DNA from 4 places in the Vibrio alfacsensis genome. Region 3 is predicted to be linked to each of the others. Evidence: predicted binding sites of a transcription regulator. Region 3 holds the regulator's gene; each other region holds the start of a gene.
The links. Region 3 encodes PurR, which represses purine synthesis genes. Its sites were predicted from a motif close to TNANGNAAACGTTTNCNTNA; they were not measured.
Positions count from the first base shown of each region.

Region 1: VA249_RS06530 (2OG-Fe(II) oxygenase) is a predicted target of PurR. The motif match lies at 2,007-2,026, and genes of this name have one in related genera.
Region 2: glyA (serine hydroxymethyltransferase) is a predicted target of PurR. The motif match lies at 1,417-1,436, and genes of this name have one in related genera.
Region 4: pyrD (quinone-dependent dihydroorotate dehydrogenase) is a predicted target of PurR. The motif match lies at 1,265-1,284, and genes of this name have one in related genera.

Region 1 covers NZ_AP024165.1:1,331,752-1,335,637, reverse strand. Annotated here, with positions in the region: gene VA249_RS06535 (iron-containing alcohol dehydrogenase) at 1-1,136, opposite strand, end outside; gene VA249_RS06530 (2OG-Fe(II) oxygenase) at 1,327-1,929, opposite strand; gene VA249_RS06525 (TerC family protein) at 2,114-2,881, opposite strand; gene VA249_RS06520 (LysR family transcriptional regulator) at 3,220-3,886, shown strand, end outside.
Region 2 covers NZ_AP024165.1:717,496-721,381, forward strand. Annotated here, with positions in the region: gene treC (alpha,alpha-phosphotrehalase) at 1-464, shown strand, start outside; gene VA249_RS03295 (YitT family protein) at 544-1,146, opposite strand; gene glyA (serine hydroxymethyltransferase) at 1,493-2,743, shown strand; gene lipA (lipoyl synthase) at 3,046-3,886, opposite strand, start outside.
Region 3 covers NZ_AP024165.1:2,075,422-2,079,307, reverse strand. Annotated here, with positions in the region: gene VA249_RS09565 (putative signal transducing protein) at 1-88, opposite strand, end outside; gene VA249_RS09560 (TVP38/TMEM64 family protein) at 88-777, opposite strand; gene VA249_RS09555 (TfoX/Sxy family DNA transformation protein) at 890-1,480, opposite strand; cyclic di-GMP riboswitch class I at 1,717-1,798, opposite strand; gene purR (HTH-type transcriptional repressor PurR) at 2,178-3,182, opposite strand; gene torD (molecular chaperone TorD) at 3,625-3,886, opposite strand, start outside.
Region 4 covers NZ_AP024165.1:1,559,971-1,563,856, reverse strand. Annotated here, with positions in the region: gene VA249_RS07575 (NAD-glutamate dehydrogenase) at 1-1,034, shown strand, start outside; gene pyrD (quinone-dependent dihydroorotate dehydrogenase) at 1,460-2,470, shown strand; gene VA249_RS07565 (cell division protein ZapC) at 2,635-3,177, shown strand; gene rlmKL (bifunctional 23S rRNA (guanine(2069)-N(7))-methyltransferase RlmK/23S rRNA (guanine(2445)-N(2))-methyltransferase RlmL) at 3,687-3,886, shown strand, end outside.

The DNA of each region.
Region 1 (3,886 bases), 740 kb from region 3:
ACTGGATAGTTCCAATGCGCTTCTTTTAGGATAAGTCGCACAAGCTCTTGCGTATCTGAAGTCTGGACCTTATCTGTCACTTGCTCAATTCCGATAACCTGATACAAGTTCTCAATTCTATCGATAAATGCTTGTGCGCTTGGAATCTCTTCACTTTCCCCCACCTCTAACGCTTCACTTAGTGCAGACAATTGAGGCTCTATTTCAGACAAAGAAAAACGAAGTACTGGCAGCAGAGCCAAACCATTTGCCATACCATGAGGTAAGCCATATTTCGCACCCAAGTTGTGCGAAAATGCATGCACGTAGCCCAAACTTGCTTTGGTAAACGCCAGTCCCGCGTAATACGACGCCATCGCCATCTTGTGCCTCGCGTTAACGTCACTGCCCTTTTCAACTGCGCGCGGCAAATATTCGAAGATAAGCTTCATCGCCGCGACTGAGTAGGCTTTCGTTTCTTGCGTTGCATTACGAGAGATATATGCCTCTAACGCATGGGTAAGCGCATCAATGCCGGTGTCAGCCGTTATTTTTGGCGGTAAGCCAAGCAACAAGTTCGCATCTAGAGCAGCCATAAGCGGAACCAACTTAGGATCCATCAATGGTGTTTTTTTGTGTGTATTGGGTTCAGAAACAACCGCCGCGATGGTCACCTCTGATCCGGTCCCGGATGTCGTCGGTATAACAAATAAAGGTGCGGGCGTTCGCCAAACGCGGAACAACCCCGCTAGCCGTTTTATTGGGCGTCGATTGGTCACTCTTGCTCCGATGACTTTGGCACAATCCATTGCTGAGCCGCCACCTAGCGCTAAGATCGCATCACACTGTGACCGATAATATACATCTAAACCATCTTCTACTTGTTCATAAGTCGGATCGGGCTTCACTTCTGAATACAAGACCACCTCTAAGCCTTGCGATTGTGCGCTTTGTGAAATTTGATTCGCCATGCCTATTTGCGCTAACCCCTCATCGGTCACCAAAAGCAACTTTTTGAAGCCAAGTTCCGCTATCGCTTCGATGAGTTCATAAGCACTGCCTGCTCCAGAAAACAGCGTAGGCCTAGGCATAGGAAGAATGTGCGCAGCCACTTTTAGTCCATTAGTGTAACCACGATAGAGCAGATGTTTCAGCATACCCATTCCTTTTCCGTATCTGAATCGATTTGAAAGATCGTTAAGCCTTGTTATTTTAGACGCTTTTTCAATCACTTCGATGCGTTAACATCACAGAATATGGAATGAGTGTAAAAACACGATTCGAAACATAAAAAAGGGGCAGTGCTTAACACTACCCCTACTATTTAACCTCAACTCATCAACTTGATTAGTGTGCGATATCCAATTGGTTGTCTTTTACGCCGTTGATACGGAACCAACCTGCAATGCTGAATCGCTCAGCGTTTGTCGGCAACACTTCATGTGGGAATTGTTCCGATAAGAACACGAACAGACGACCTGATCGCGGAGGAATCGTCGCGATTTTATTGTCATTCAAATCGTACACCACCAACTCACCAGCATCTTCTTCGCTCCACGATTCGTTCATGTAGAACACTGTGGTTAGACGGCGGTTTTCATTGCCTTTAAAACAATCAAGGTGTTTTTGGTAGAAGTCACCTTTCTCATATTTCGCAAAGTGTGCTTCATACTCAAACAAACCCAGGAAGAAATGGCGGTTTGCTTCTAAGCGAATCGCTTCCATTTTGTCTAAGAAAGACGTGACGGGCTCACCCATATCACGCTTTAGCCACTGAATTTTATCACTGCGGATTGTTTCAATACGCGTTACATCATCATTGCGGCCAATACGTGCGTTCTTCCAATTTTCGGGAATACAGTCACGTAGCTCTATCACTTCCTGCTGTGAAAGAAAATCATCCCAAATGTAATATCCGTCCGTTGCTAACGCATCGATCAGTTTGTTCATTCTCATTATCACTTGTTTATTTTGGGAGCTTCTATATAGAAAATGCGTGCTACAACGACAAATGGCATTTTTAATCGAAACGACAACCGTTTGGTCAACCAAAGTTTTTCATGTAAAAAAGCCGCTCAGAAGAGCGGCTTAATAGACTTCAATGACTGCGTTTCACTTATCGCATTTAAGTCAGTTATCGCGTTTGAAGCGCAATAGAACGAGGTCGGATTGGACGAATTCTTTGAATAACTGGACGTTGTTTTTTCTTAAGCTGGATATGACACATCTCCAACACTAAACCAAATGCCATCGCGAAATACACGTAACCTTTGTTGATGTGAATAGCGAAGCCTTCTGCCATCAACAGACCACCAAGCAATACTAGAAACAGTAGAGCAAGGGTCTTAAAGCCCGGGTAACGCGTCACTAGGTTGTTGATTTTTTCTGCCGTTAACACCATTACAATCGCCGATGAGATGATCGCCGCTACCATGATGGGTACTTCGCTCGTTAAACCAACCGCAGTAATCACCGAGTCCATCGAAAACACCGCATCAACCGCTACGATCTGCAGTAGAACCACTGCCAAGCCAGTACGGACGTGGGTCGAGTGACCGTGTTCAGTGTGTGTTAACCAACTCCACAACTCTTTCAAGCTTTTCGCCAGTAGGAACGCACCACCTGCAATCATAATCAAATCACGACCAGTAAACGCATGAGCGCCAAAGCTGATTAATGGCTGAGTAAGTTGCATGATCCAAGAGATCGAGAACACCAAAACAATGCGCGCTATCACCGCAAGGCCAATACCTAGGTTGCGGGCAAGTTTACGCTGTTGCAGTGGTAATCGTTCACACAGAACGGAGATGAATACGACGTTATCAACGCCTAAGACAACTTCAAGAGCAAACAAGGTCGCGAAGATAGCCCACGCTTCTGGTTGCATGAAAAGCTCTAACATGAGTACGCCTCCGATGATTGGAAGCCATACAGTGAATTGTTCAGTCGACTAAAGGGGTCGTCCATTAAGTTTATTTAAACCTCTGTTACTTAAGAAATGCGAGTAAATCATCTCCCACGCTTGGGCGCAATCCCTTATTTTGACCGGCTTTTGTTCCCAATAATTCGTCCTCTAAAGGATATTGCCACTACCGCCCTCATCAAGGGCCGAGTTGAGCCAAACTATTGCATAGAGCACGAATGGAAGCGCCTATTTTTTCGTGCTTCAGTAATCGTAAAAAAATGTTTCATAATAATATTTTGATATACTGAGAAAAATAACCCGAATTAGCCTGTCGAATGGACTATTTAACACTCTCACGCATTAGCCTTAAGCACCTAACCGTTTTGCACATGCTGCTTACGACACACAGCGTCACTCAAGCAGCAGAACAGTTATATGTTACGCCATCGAGCGTCAGTAAAACGCTCAGTCAACTGCGGGATATCCTAAAAGATGAGCTTTTCTATCGTGACGGAACTCGATTAGTTCCGACCCCATTTGCGCTCAATATTGGGCCATCAATCCATGGTATTCTATCGAGCATGAACGGTTTGCTCTACCAAGGCTCATTCGATCCTGCACAGTATCAAGGCTGCTTTTCTCTTGCGATGCGTGAAAGTACGTTTGAGATTTTCGCCCCAATATTGCAGTCTCTTTCAACACAAATCGGCGACAGTGCGCAGCTGCATGTCTACGCAAAAGAACAAATGAACTTTGATTCACTGGTCCGTGGCCAAGTCGACTTTATGCTGCTACCGCACGATATTAGTCAGCCCCCAACCAGCAATAAAGACTTGGTTTGGCAGGCCATTTTAGAAGATGAAATGATCTGTTTGATGGGAAATCAAAACTCACTGGTGAACAAGGCGCTTTCCATCAACGCATACTTGAATGCAAGACATTTAGGCATTCACGACAAAGATTTATCACAACCTTACTTTGAACAAAACTTAACCCAACATC
Region 2 (3,886 bases), 1.4 Mb from region 3:
CGATTTTGGCACAGAAGTCGCGAGACAATTCTCGTACACCAATGCAATGGAACAGCGCGAAACACGCGGGTTTTACTGAGGGTACGCCGTGGTTAGAGGTGGCTCAGAACTATTCTGAGATCAACGCGGAAGCCGCGATTGCCGATTTGAACTCGGTGTTCTACTTCTACAAGCGTCTGATTGAACTGCGTAAACAGGTTCCGGTGATCACTGATGGTCGTTACGAGGACCTGCTGCCTGAGCACAAACGTATTTTTGCTTACGCACGTCAGAACGATAAACAAACGCTGCTATGTATCAACAACTACTACGGTGAAGAAGTGGAGTGCGTATTACCAGATCGTTTTGATATGAGTAAAGCAAAGAACCTGCTTTCCAACTATCAAAATGCGACCAGCTCGATTGCTTCTAATCACCAAGTATTGCGTCCTTACGAAACTCGCATCTTGCTGATTGAAGAGTAAAAATTAAGCTTCCCCTAAAGATTTCGGTCCTAAACAAAAGGCTTTGGAGTGCTCCCCAAAGCCTTTTTGTCTTTAAGTCTTATGAACCGTAGCTTACAGAATAACGATGCGGTTTGTGGTTCATCGCAAGGACAAGGTTTAGCGCAAAGGCACCAAGAACCGACAAGCCGATAACCCACGGAGTGACGAAGAAGAAAGACGCAAACAAGATACAAGCATCTATCGCCATCTGAGATTTGCCTACCGAGATACCAAACTTGTCCTGAATGAATAAACATAGGACGTTGAAGCCGCCCAAACTAGAGCGGTGGCGGAATAGGATCAGCATTCCCAAGCCCATCAAGAGCCCACCAGCTACGGCGCAGTAAATCTCATTGATAGATTCCAGTGAAATCAGTAAATACAGATTATCGGCAAAGACAGAAACCAAAGCACCAGAAATGGCACTGTTAATCGCAAAATGACGGCCAAAACGTTTCCAAGCCAATAAGTAAAAAGGGCAGTTGGCTAAAAAGTACAGCACACCAAAGGTAAAAGGTGTAAATTGACTAATAAGCAGAGCCAATCCAGTTGTGCCCCCAGTTAAGAGGTTGGCGGATTGGAGAAAAAAAACGCCTTGAGCAACCAAAAAGGTCCCCGTAAGAATTGCTATCCAGTCTTCTTTTCTTGAGTGTTTTTCCATCTAATGTGCAGTCATTGGAGATAAATTGGGCATGCATAGTAGTAAAAAGGTGACCTTTTCGGTAGCTAGAGGGTAAAATTTGCGGTAAACCTATGTAATTGTTGTTTTACAGGGTGTAAAGCGCAAAATTGACACTTAATCAAACATGGCGAAGTGCTTGCCATATCGGCATGATATTTTTTACTTGTCATCATGAAAAAACTGCATGAGAAAATGGTAAATTTCTCTTTATGACCTAGATCAAATTCTGTAGAATGCGCGCTATTAGAGTGACGAAAACGTTTGCGTTAGGTCATTATTCAGTTTTTTTGCAACTTTCAGTACTAATCTGAGTCAGGAGATACAGATGCTTAAGCGTGATATGAACATCGCAGATTACGATGCGGAACTGTTCGCAGCTATCCAGGAAGAAACCCTTCGCCAGGAAGAACACATTGAACTTATCGCTTCTGAAAACTACACAAGTCCACGTGTAATGGAAGCGCAAGGTTCACAGCTAACGAATAAATATGCGGAAGGCTACCCAGGCAAGCGTTACTACGGCGGTTGTGAGTACGTAGATAAAGCTGAAGCACTCGCTATCGATCGTGCATGCCAACTGTTCGGTTGTGAGTACGCGAACGTACAGCCTCACTCAGGTTCTCAAGCAAACAGCGCAGTTTACATGGCGCTTTTAAACCCAGGCGATACCGTTCTAGGTATGAGCCTAGCACACGGTGGCCACCTAACTCACGGCTCTCCTGTTAACTTCTCTGGTAAGCACTACAATGTGATTCCTTACGGTATCGACGAAGCCGGTCAAATCAACTACGACGAGATGGAACAATTAGCGCTTGAGCACAAGCCTAAGATGATCATCGGTGGTTTCTCTGCTTACTCGCAAATCGTTGATTGGAAGCGCATGCGTGAAATCGCAGACAAAGTTGATGCTTACCTATTCGTAGACATGGCGCACGTTGCGGGTTTGATCGCTGCAGGTGAGTACCCAACGCCAGTACCACACGCTCACGTAGTTACAACAACTACGCATAAGACACTTGCAGGCCCACGTGGTGGTCTAATCCTGTCGAATGCGGGCGAAGACATGTACAAAAAGCTGAACTCAGCAGTATTCCCTGGTGGTCAAGGTGGCCCTCTAATGCACGTTATCGCTGGTAAAGCAGTAGCGTTTAAAGAAGCAATGGAACCTGAGTTCAAAGCTTACCAAGCTCGCGTAGTGAAAAACGCAAAAGCAATGGTTGGCCAATTCCAAGAGCGTGGCTACAAGATCGTATCTAACGGTACAGAAAACCACCTATTCCTAGTTGACCTAATCGACAAGGATATTACAGGTAAAGATGCAGATGCAGCACTAGGTGCAGCAAACATCACAGTAAACAAGAACTCTGTACCAAACGATCCACGTAGCCCATTCGTAACGTCTGGTATCCGTGTAGGTACACCAGCAATCACTCGTCGTGGCTTCACTGAAGAAGATGCGAAAGAGCTAGCGAACTGGATGTGTGACGTTCTAGATAACATCGGCAACGAGGAAGTTATCGAAGCAACGAAACAGAAAGTTCTGGAGATCTGTAAGCGTCTACCAGTTTACGCGTAACTCTCTTCATAGAGTGAGCCGATTTCGTTGTTGAACATACTCGTTTGCTAGAAGCAAACTCCGTGTGTTCTCCTAGAGCTCGACTCATCTATTTCGAAAGTTCACTCAATTTAAAGGTCCTCATTTGAGGGCCTTTTTGTTTTTCTAGCGTATGGAAATATCAGCTTAGAGTGCACTGAAAGCTGATTCCTGATATCGCCTAGGCTCATTCGGAATGACAGTGTTTTAGACTGTGTCTACTAGCCATGTACAAAAAAGGTTGGCACAGAGCCAACCTTTGGTATTCGTAAATGAACGTGAGCTTATTTCACTTCAATGCCTTGTGCTTGCATGTCGGCATGGTAAGAAGAACGAACAAATGGGCCGCACGCTGCGTGGGTGAAGCCAAGTTCTAGTGCGATCTCTTTTAGCTCATCAAACTCTGCTGGTGGAACGTAGCGCTCTACCGGCAGGTGGTGACGGCTTGGCGCAAGGTACTGACCCAGAGTCAGCATGGTGACACCGTGTGCGCGAAGGTCTTTTAGTACTTCTACGATCTCTTCTTTTGTTTCACCAAGACCCATCATCAGGCCTGATTTAGTCGGTACATTTGGATGCTGCTCTTTGAATTTTTGCAGCAACTGTAGCGACCACTTGTAGTTCGCCCCTGGGCGAGCTTTACGGTACAGACGAGGTGCCGTTTCTAGGTTGTGGTTGAAGACATCTGGCGGGTTGTCTTTCATTAGATCAAGCGCAACGTCCATGCGACCACGGAAGTCAGGAACTAGAGTTTCAATCTTGATGTGTGGGTTTAGTTCGCGGATTTCACGGTTACAGTTTGCAAAGTGCTCTGCACCACCATCACGCAAGTCATCACGGTCTACTGAAGTAATAACGACGTACTTCAGCTTCATATCTGCGATGGTTTTTGCTAGCTTTTTCGGTTCTTCAGCTTCAACAGGAAGCGGACGACCATGGGCAACGTCACAGAATGGACAGCGGCGAGTACAGATCGCACCTAGAATCATGAAAGTGGCCGTACCGTGGTTAAAACATTCAGCGAGGTTAGGGCAAGAGGCTTCTTCACACACAGAGTGAAGTTTGTTCTTACGCATCGCTGATTTGATGTCTTGAATACGTTGGCTGTCGGCTGGTAGCTTGATT
Region 3 (3,886 bases):
CTCTGACCTCACACGCTATCTGCTCGGTTTTAAGCAACTCACAAACGATATGGGCTTCCGCTGGATTTTTCGCGATGTATATTTTCATTAAGCGCTTCCATTGGGTACTTGAGCGGGACGAATTTTATTCATAATCCATTTTGCGATGATGGGGAATAGGCCGAGTAGGGCAAACGACGCTAATACGGTAGGCGATACAATACCAGAGAGGCTATCAATGGTCGCCAATTGCGTTCCCGCATTTAAGTATACTGCTGTTCCTGGCAACATACCGATTTGGCTGGTTAGATAGAATCGAGTAACGGCCATTGGCGTTAACCCCATAAGCAGGTTGATGAGGAAAAACGGGAATACCGGAATCAAGCGCAAAGAAAATAGATAAAACGCACCATCTTTCTCAACACCTTGATTGATCGCGCTGAGTTTATTGCCAAATTTATCTTGAACCCACTCACGCAGTAGGTATCGGCTGCTGAGAAAAGCGATAGTCGCACCAATGGTGCTGGCAAACGAAACGAGCAGTAAACTTGTCCAAAAGCCAAACAGTGCAGCGCCAAGCAAGGTGACTACGGCCGCTCCTGGGATTGAAAACGCCGTGATCGCAATATAGGTGAAGAAATAGGTTGTTGCCGCAAGCAAGAAGTTTTCCTCAATGAGAGTATTCAACGCTTCCTGCTGCGCTTTCGCATTTTCTAATGTTAAGTATTGGCCGAAGTTGATACCTAAAAGGAGGATTACCGCGAGTAGGATAAGCCCTAAAATCAGTTTCTTATTCATATCATTCATCTCGTTTAGCTTGTTAAAGAATAAGACAGAACTGGGCGAAAAAAAATTTCAAAAAAAACCGCAGTGTAAAACTGCGGCTATGTTTTAAATCTTATGAAGCGGATTAGGAAAGGCCATTCATGAGTTCTTGTCGGCGTTCTTGTGGTACTACACTCCAATGCGTACCATTGATCGCTCCCTCAAGGGCCCAAAGCAATTCCAAACTTACACTAGATGCATGAGTTTGTTGAATTGCCTTGTACGCATTTAATGCGCCTTTGTCCTCTAGTTGCTCTACCGAATCGATGCCTGCTTTTTTAAGCATGCGTTCAGTCGCTAAACGTAGGTTTGGCAAATCTTTTAGTCGGTTAGGCTTTGTTGTTGCCTGTTGTTCTTTTTCAAGCTTGGCGCTTTCTAGAGACTTCCTTGCAACATCAAGGATTTTGTCGGTTGAATCCCATAGCTCGTCAGAAATAGCATAGTATTTCGTTACCACTGGGAAGCCACGTTTTTTATAGACGTAAGGTCTAAGTCCTTGAGTCTCGAAAGTAGATGAAGTTTTCTGATCCGCTCGGATGTGCAATTGATGATTTACAACTAGTGCAAACATAGTGTCATCTGCAAACAGTCCGAAGCCACCAAACATTGAGCGCGACTTGATCGTACCAAGTGCCTCAAATAGCTTCATAGAGTCTTTGAGTATCGGTTTATCCATGATGAGTTATCTCGGTGTAATTAGTATTACGCCACCAAAAATCAGGTCCGAGAGAATAGCAAATGCATGCAGTTATAATGTCATTAAAGGGTAAACTCGTTAAATGCATATTTGCCATCGGTAACCCCGCTACCTTCTACTGATACGACGATGATTGAAAATAACCATCATCGAAAACAGTCTTTAAAAACGATAGTCTTCAAAAATAGCAGTCTTCAAAAAAACAGCCGTTTTTAAAAAATAACGGTCTTCAAAAACAAATAGTTAAGGCCGGAAGCTTTGCGTCCCACTCTTTCGAATGGTTTGCCCTGTGCGTGACGGTATCAGAATACTGCTTTCATTGAATTAACATCACATCCTGAATATGGAAGTGTGACATTAGTTCAATTAAAAAGGGGTATTTAATGAGTGTTATTTCATATCTCTTGGTTAGATATGCCTATCAACACCATAAATACGAATTCAAATACATTGAATTAAAACAGTATGTTATAGCGAAGTGCTCTGGGCTGTCTACCCCGAAATTAGTCAATTGCTCATCGCTTCACCTATGGCAATGTTACTTGCCTAAATCCAATCCAATATGATTAGAAAATAGGACGAAAGGGTGGATTCAGAACATAAAAAACGCCCCTTAAAAGGAGCGCTTCAAATCGGTCATTATTGCTTAGTTCTTATTACTTAGCTGCATTATTGATTAGTTGAGCTTGCTTACTGTGCTACGTATTACAATCTCTGGCTGCATTTCAAAAATACGTTTGTCGTGCTCTTTATCTTTAATACGTTCAAGTAAGATCTCGAATGCGTTTTTACCTACACGACGTTTTGGTTGGTGAATCGTCGTTAGCGGTGGAGAGAAGTATTCAGCAAGTTCGATGTTGTCGTAACCGATCACAGAAATGTCTTCAGGGATCTTGATGCCATTTTGTTGCAGACGGCTCATCAAGCCTAGTGCCATGGTGTCATTAAAACAGAATACTGCAGTCGGGCGTTTTTCCATTGCAGTAATGTTATCTGCAGCAAGAACGGCAGTATCACATTCAAAGTTACCCTCAAGAATCCAGTCTTCTTTAACGGTAAGGTTTGCTTCTGCCATTGCACGTCTAAAGCCAGCAATTCGCTCTTTACATGCTGCTTTATCGAAATGACCACTTAAACATGCAATTTCGCTATGACCATTATCAATTAGATATTTAGTCGCTAAATAGCCACCTTCTTCCGAGTTATCAATGATCTTATCTGCTTTTGAGCTTTCAGGGCCCCAGTCCATCACGACTTTAGGGATGTCTGCGTGGCGGTCTAGCATCTCTTGTAGTTCTTCCGTTAGGTCAGAACACATCACTAAAATGCCATCGACACGCTTTTCTGCAAGCATGCGAATATAGTCACGTTGTTTCTCGTAAATACCACCAGTATTACACAGGATCAATGTATAGCCTTGACGGTAACAGTAGCTTTCTACGCCATCGATCACTTCAGAGAAGAAAAGGTTCGTTGACTGAGTAACCAACATACCGATAGTGCGCGTTGAGTTACACTTTAAGCTGCGAGCAACAGCACTAGGCGCGTAATTGAGCTCATCAACCGCTTTCATTACTTTTTCTTGAGTGGTCTCAGCAACAAAACGAGTTTTGTTAATTACGTGCGACACTGTGGTGGTTGAAACGCCGGCTAAGCGAGCAACGTCTTTAATTGTGGCCATAAATGATGTCCTGTATCGAGTTACTGAATACCGTAGTGAAGACAACCATGCGCTTAGTGTCTTGCGCAAACTGAGCAGTTACGAAAAAGCAACGCTGATAGGTTCGGCAGTGGTTGTTCCGAAATCGGTATAAAAAGATTTGTAGCGACATTGGTTGCTGAGAAATATATTCCTTGATTAGTGATACAAGGAATGGCTCAGCAAGCAGAGTAATAAAACACAAAAACCGCTATATTTCAGCGGTTTACATATAAATCATATTTAATCGTTTGCGCTCACATTTTAGACCTATGTGAGCAGGCTGGCAACATATTCAGCGATGGTTTTGTGCTTTTTATGTCACATTTTAACGGCTAAATTCACTGTACTTCTCTGAACCAGTGAGAAACAAACGAATAAAATAAGGGGGCTGTATGACGAGTCCCCCTAAAATAGCCCGCAATTATTCACCAAGAAGGTAGTCGCTGTCCAGTTTACAGAAAGCGATCAGCATTTGAGCAACACTAACGTAGAAGCCAAACTCATCGAATTGCTTACATTTTGCTGCAAACATAGGTAACCAAGTAAGCAGTTGCTTTTGGATGAAGTCGTTTTGTGCCACGAATGCTTCTTCCATATGTTTTTCTTGCTCGAGTTCGTTAGAGCGAATGATCATGTTGCCTAAGAAGTCGAGCTCTACAGCAAGGTGATCGGCTGGTTCTTTC
Region 4 (3,886 bases), 520 kb from region 3:
CTGTTCTCGTTGCCTATGGAAAAATGGTCCTCAAAGAGCAATTGGCCGTTGATGAAATAGCAAATGACGATTTCCATGCTAAACAACTGGTTGAGTACTTCCCAAGTGAGTTACGCCGTAACTATAAGCAACAGATGAATCAACATCCACTTCGTGCAGAAATAATTGCTACTGCGCTTGCGAATCAGATGGTGAATGAAATGGGCTGCAACTTTGTCACTCGATTGCAAGAAGAGACAGGGGCATCGGTTGTAGATATAGCAAATGCTTATAGTGCAAGCCGTGAAATCTTTGAGCTTGCGGAGATTCTTCAACAAACGCGAGCACTAGATAATATTGCGACAGCACAGGCCCAATATGAAATCATGTTTTATGTTCGTCGTGCATTGCGTCGAATTTCTCGTTGGTTGTTACGCAATCGTAGCGCGAAAAGTCGAGTCAGTGAGTTAATCGACATGTACAAAAAGGATGTGCATGTGATTACTAAAACACTTGATCAGATGCTCGTTGAATCAGAAGTTAAAGAACACAATGAATTGGCTCAAAAATGGATTGATAATGGGGTAGAAGAGAGATTAGCGCACCATGTTGCTCGTCTTTCAAGCCTCCAATCTGCACTTGATATTTCAGCGGTTGCAAGCGAGACAGGAAAAACGGTTGAGCAAGCATCGAAGCTATATTTCAACTTGGGCGATCGCTTATCTTTGCACTGGTTCTTAAAACAGATCAACGGTCAAGCTGTCGATAACAACTGGCAAGCATTAGCACGAGCAGCATTTAGGGAAGATCTTGATTGGCAACAACGTCAGTTGACGGCACAAGTATTGAGCTGTGGCTGTACAGTTGAAGAGTTAGATGTGATGCAAGCACTTGAAGATTGGATGTTAAGTAATGAGTCTTCTTTGCAACGTTGGGAGAGCATACTTAATGAGTTTAAAGTTGGTTCTGTACACGAGTTTGCCAAATTCTCAGTTGCGTTACGTGAGTTGGTGCTTTTAAACCTCAACTGCTCATCTAGTGATTTGTCTTCCTAGTGTTGCATCATTATCAATCTATATGTGTAACCTTTAATGTATAGAATTGAACGTAAATAGATAGAAGCCTAGTTTTGAACTGGCCCCCAATAGTTGGACACCAATTATTGGGGCCTTTTTTATGACCAAATAGATTATTTATAATCAATCGTTTATAACCAATTGCTTATAACGGATGGCTTGTACCAAAGCGATCCGTTACGTCGTCACTCAATGTAGCACATTTTTATGGAAGAAATCGTTTGCTAAATAAAGATAAATAGCAAAAATGCATTGGAGAAGTGAAAATAACCTCATGATTTTGCAGAAAAAACACTGGGTTTATATGTTATTTTGCAGAATTCAATCATTTTCATTGAATTACTTTGGAAAAGGGTAAATAATATTGTCCCGTTTACACGGGGCTTTTTTCTTTCGGAGGCACAATGCTCTACCGTCTAGCCAGAACTGGCTTTTTCCAACTTGATGCCGAAAAGGCACATGATCTTGCAATTCAAAACTTCCAGCGCTTTAACGGCACACCACTTGATTTATTCTATCGCCAACAATTACCAAATCGTCCAGTAGAATGTATGGGACTTACTTTCCGTAATCCTGTTGGTTTAGCTGCGGGTTTGGACAAAAATGGCGAATGTATAGAAGCTTTTGATGCCATGGGCTTTGGTTTTATCGAGGTCGGTACAGTAACACCTCGACCTCAGCCAGGTAATGACAAACCAAGATTGTTCCGTCTTCTTGAAGCTGAGGGTATTATCAATCGAATGGGCTTCAATAACGAAGGTGTCGATCATCTTGTTGAAAACGTAAAGAAAGCGAAATTTAATTGCGTTCTCGGGATCAACATTGGTAAGAATAAAGACACACCAATCGAGAAAGGTGCAGAAGACTACCTGATTTGTATGGAGAAAGTGTACGAATACGCAGGCTACATTGCGGTGAACATTTCGTCTCCAAATACTCCGGGACTTCGCTCTCTTCAATACGGTGCGGCGCTTGATGAATTGCTCTCTGAACTAAAAGCAAAACAGTCAGAACTTGCAGAAATACATGGTAAGTATGTACCACTGGCTCTTAAGATTGCGCCAGATTTAACTGATGATGAAATTGTTCAAATTTGTGACTCATTAGTGAAGAACAACATCGATGGTGTTATTGCAACTAATACAACGCTCGATCGAACAATTGTTGAAGGTATGAAGCACGCGAATGAAGCGGGTGGTTTGAGTGGCCGTCCTGTTCAATTACGTTCGACAGAAGTTGTTCGTAAGCTTCATGAGCAACTAGGCGATAAACTTCCGATCATTGGGGTAGGTGGCATTGACTCTTACGTAGCCGCTAAAGAGAAAATGATGGCAGGTGCGCAATTGGTGCAAGTTTATACAGGCTTCATCTATCATGGTCCTGGCTTAGTACGTGATATCGTTAAGAATCTATAATACATGCTATTAACTCGTTGAGAATTCGACGCTTGTTACTAAAAAAGAGGATATGGTTTCCTCTTTTTTTTTGGCCGTTCATTTGTAAAATTTGAAATTATGAGAAGGTAATTAAGCGTCTTACCTCTTACTACTGATCAAATGAATCAAAAGAGAACGGAATCATGCTTAAACCCAGCGACAAATGGAATTGGTATTTTGATGAGCAAAGCACTTATCTAATGCTGGATTTGGGAGAGGATATGCTCTTCCAAACCAACCTTAGCCGTAAGTTGTTGGTCAACTGTGCTTTCTCACATAATGAATTTACCGTTGATGATGCCAGCGCATTTCAAACCTATAGCGAAAGAATACGCTGCTTGGACATCAATGAATATCGCCAAGCTGAGCTGACACTTTATTGTGTTGCCGCCAAGCGCTTCCATAAACCGGTACAACCAAAGAGCTGGTTTTTCGATGCTCAATCTTGTGGCCACGAACCAGAAGAGGGCGATATGGTTTTCTTAAACAATCAATACTCAGATGGTGTTTTTATCGTTCTTGAGGCAGGAGATTCATCAAGTCTATGTGCATACGTAGGGCAGGATGAGTTTTTACTCGATGGAAACAAGTGTTTGCAGTTTGGGCAACCGATTAAGGTTATGCATGACCGAATGAGCTGTGCTAACCATCTGTTTATTCTGACTCCGATGGCGATGGTCGGGTAGCTTTCCTTTTGATTTACTCATAATTTCGTTCCTTTGTTTTTATTAGTCGGCCAGATAGGCCGATTTTTTTTGCCCCCATATAATCAAACTTCCAGTTTTTGAATCATTGTCACATTGAAACTTGAATGAAAACTCATCAATCAATCATGAGCTGGCTCACTATTATCTCAAATTATTCAATCTAATTCGTACCGATTTCACCGTTCCGATTGGTTGTTTCTACATCATTAATTCCCCTATAAGAGCAATTTGAAATAAAATTACGATCAATCTCATTGGCTGGTATATACCAATTTTTAGGTAAATAAGTATTCACTTTCAATTTAAGCGATGAAATTGAGATAATGTTTTGGAAAGGGTTTTAGCGATTGGTAAACGACTTGGTGTAAGTTTCAGATCATCGGTTTGGGCGGTATTTGTACTAACAAAATGAAAATACCTTTAAAAACGAGGCATTGATCGTAAAGTCAGGTATAATTAAAGCCATTTTTTATCAGCGAAAGAACACTATGAATCAATATCTCGCGGTAACTTCAAATGGCATGGAGAACTTGCTTGTTGAAGAACTGACAAATCTGGGCATTGAAAACGCAAAACCAGTACAGGCAGGCGTTAAATTTAAGGCAACGAAAGAGCAAATCTATCGCTGTTGTTTGTGGAGCCGCTTGGCGTCTCGATTTGTACGTGTTTTATCGGAATTTACTTGTAA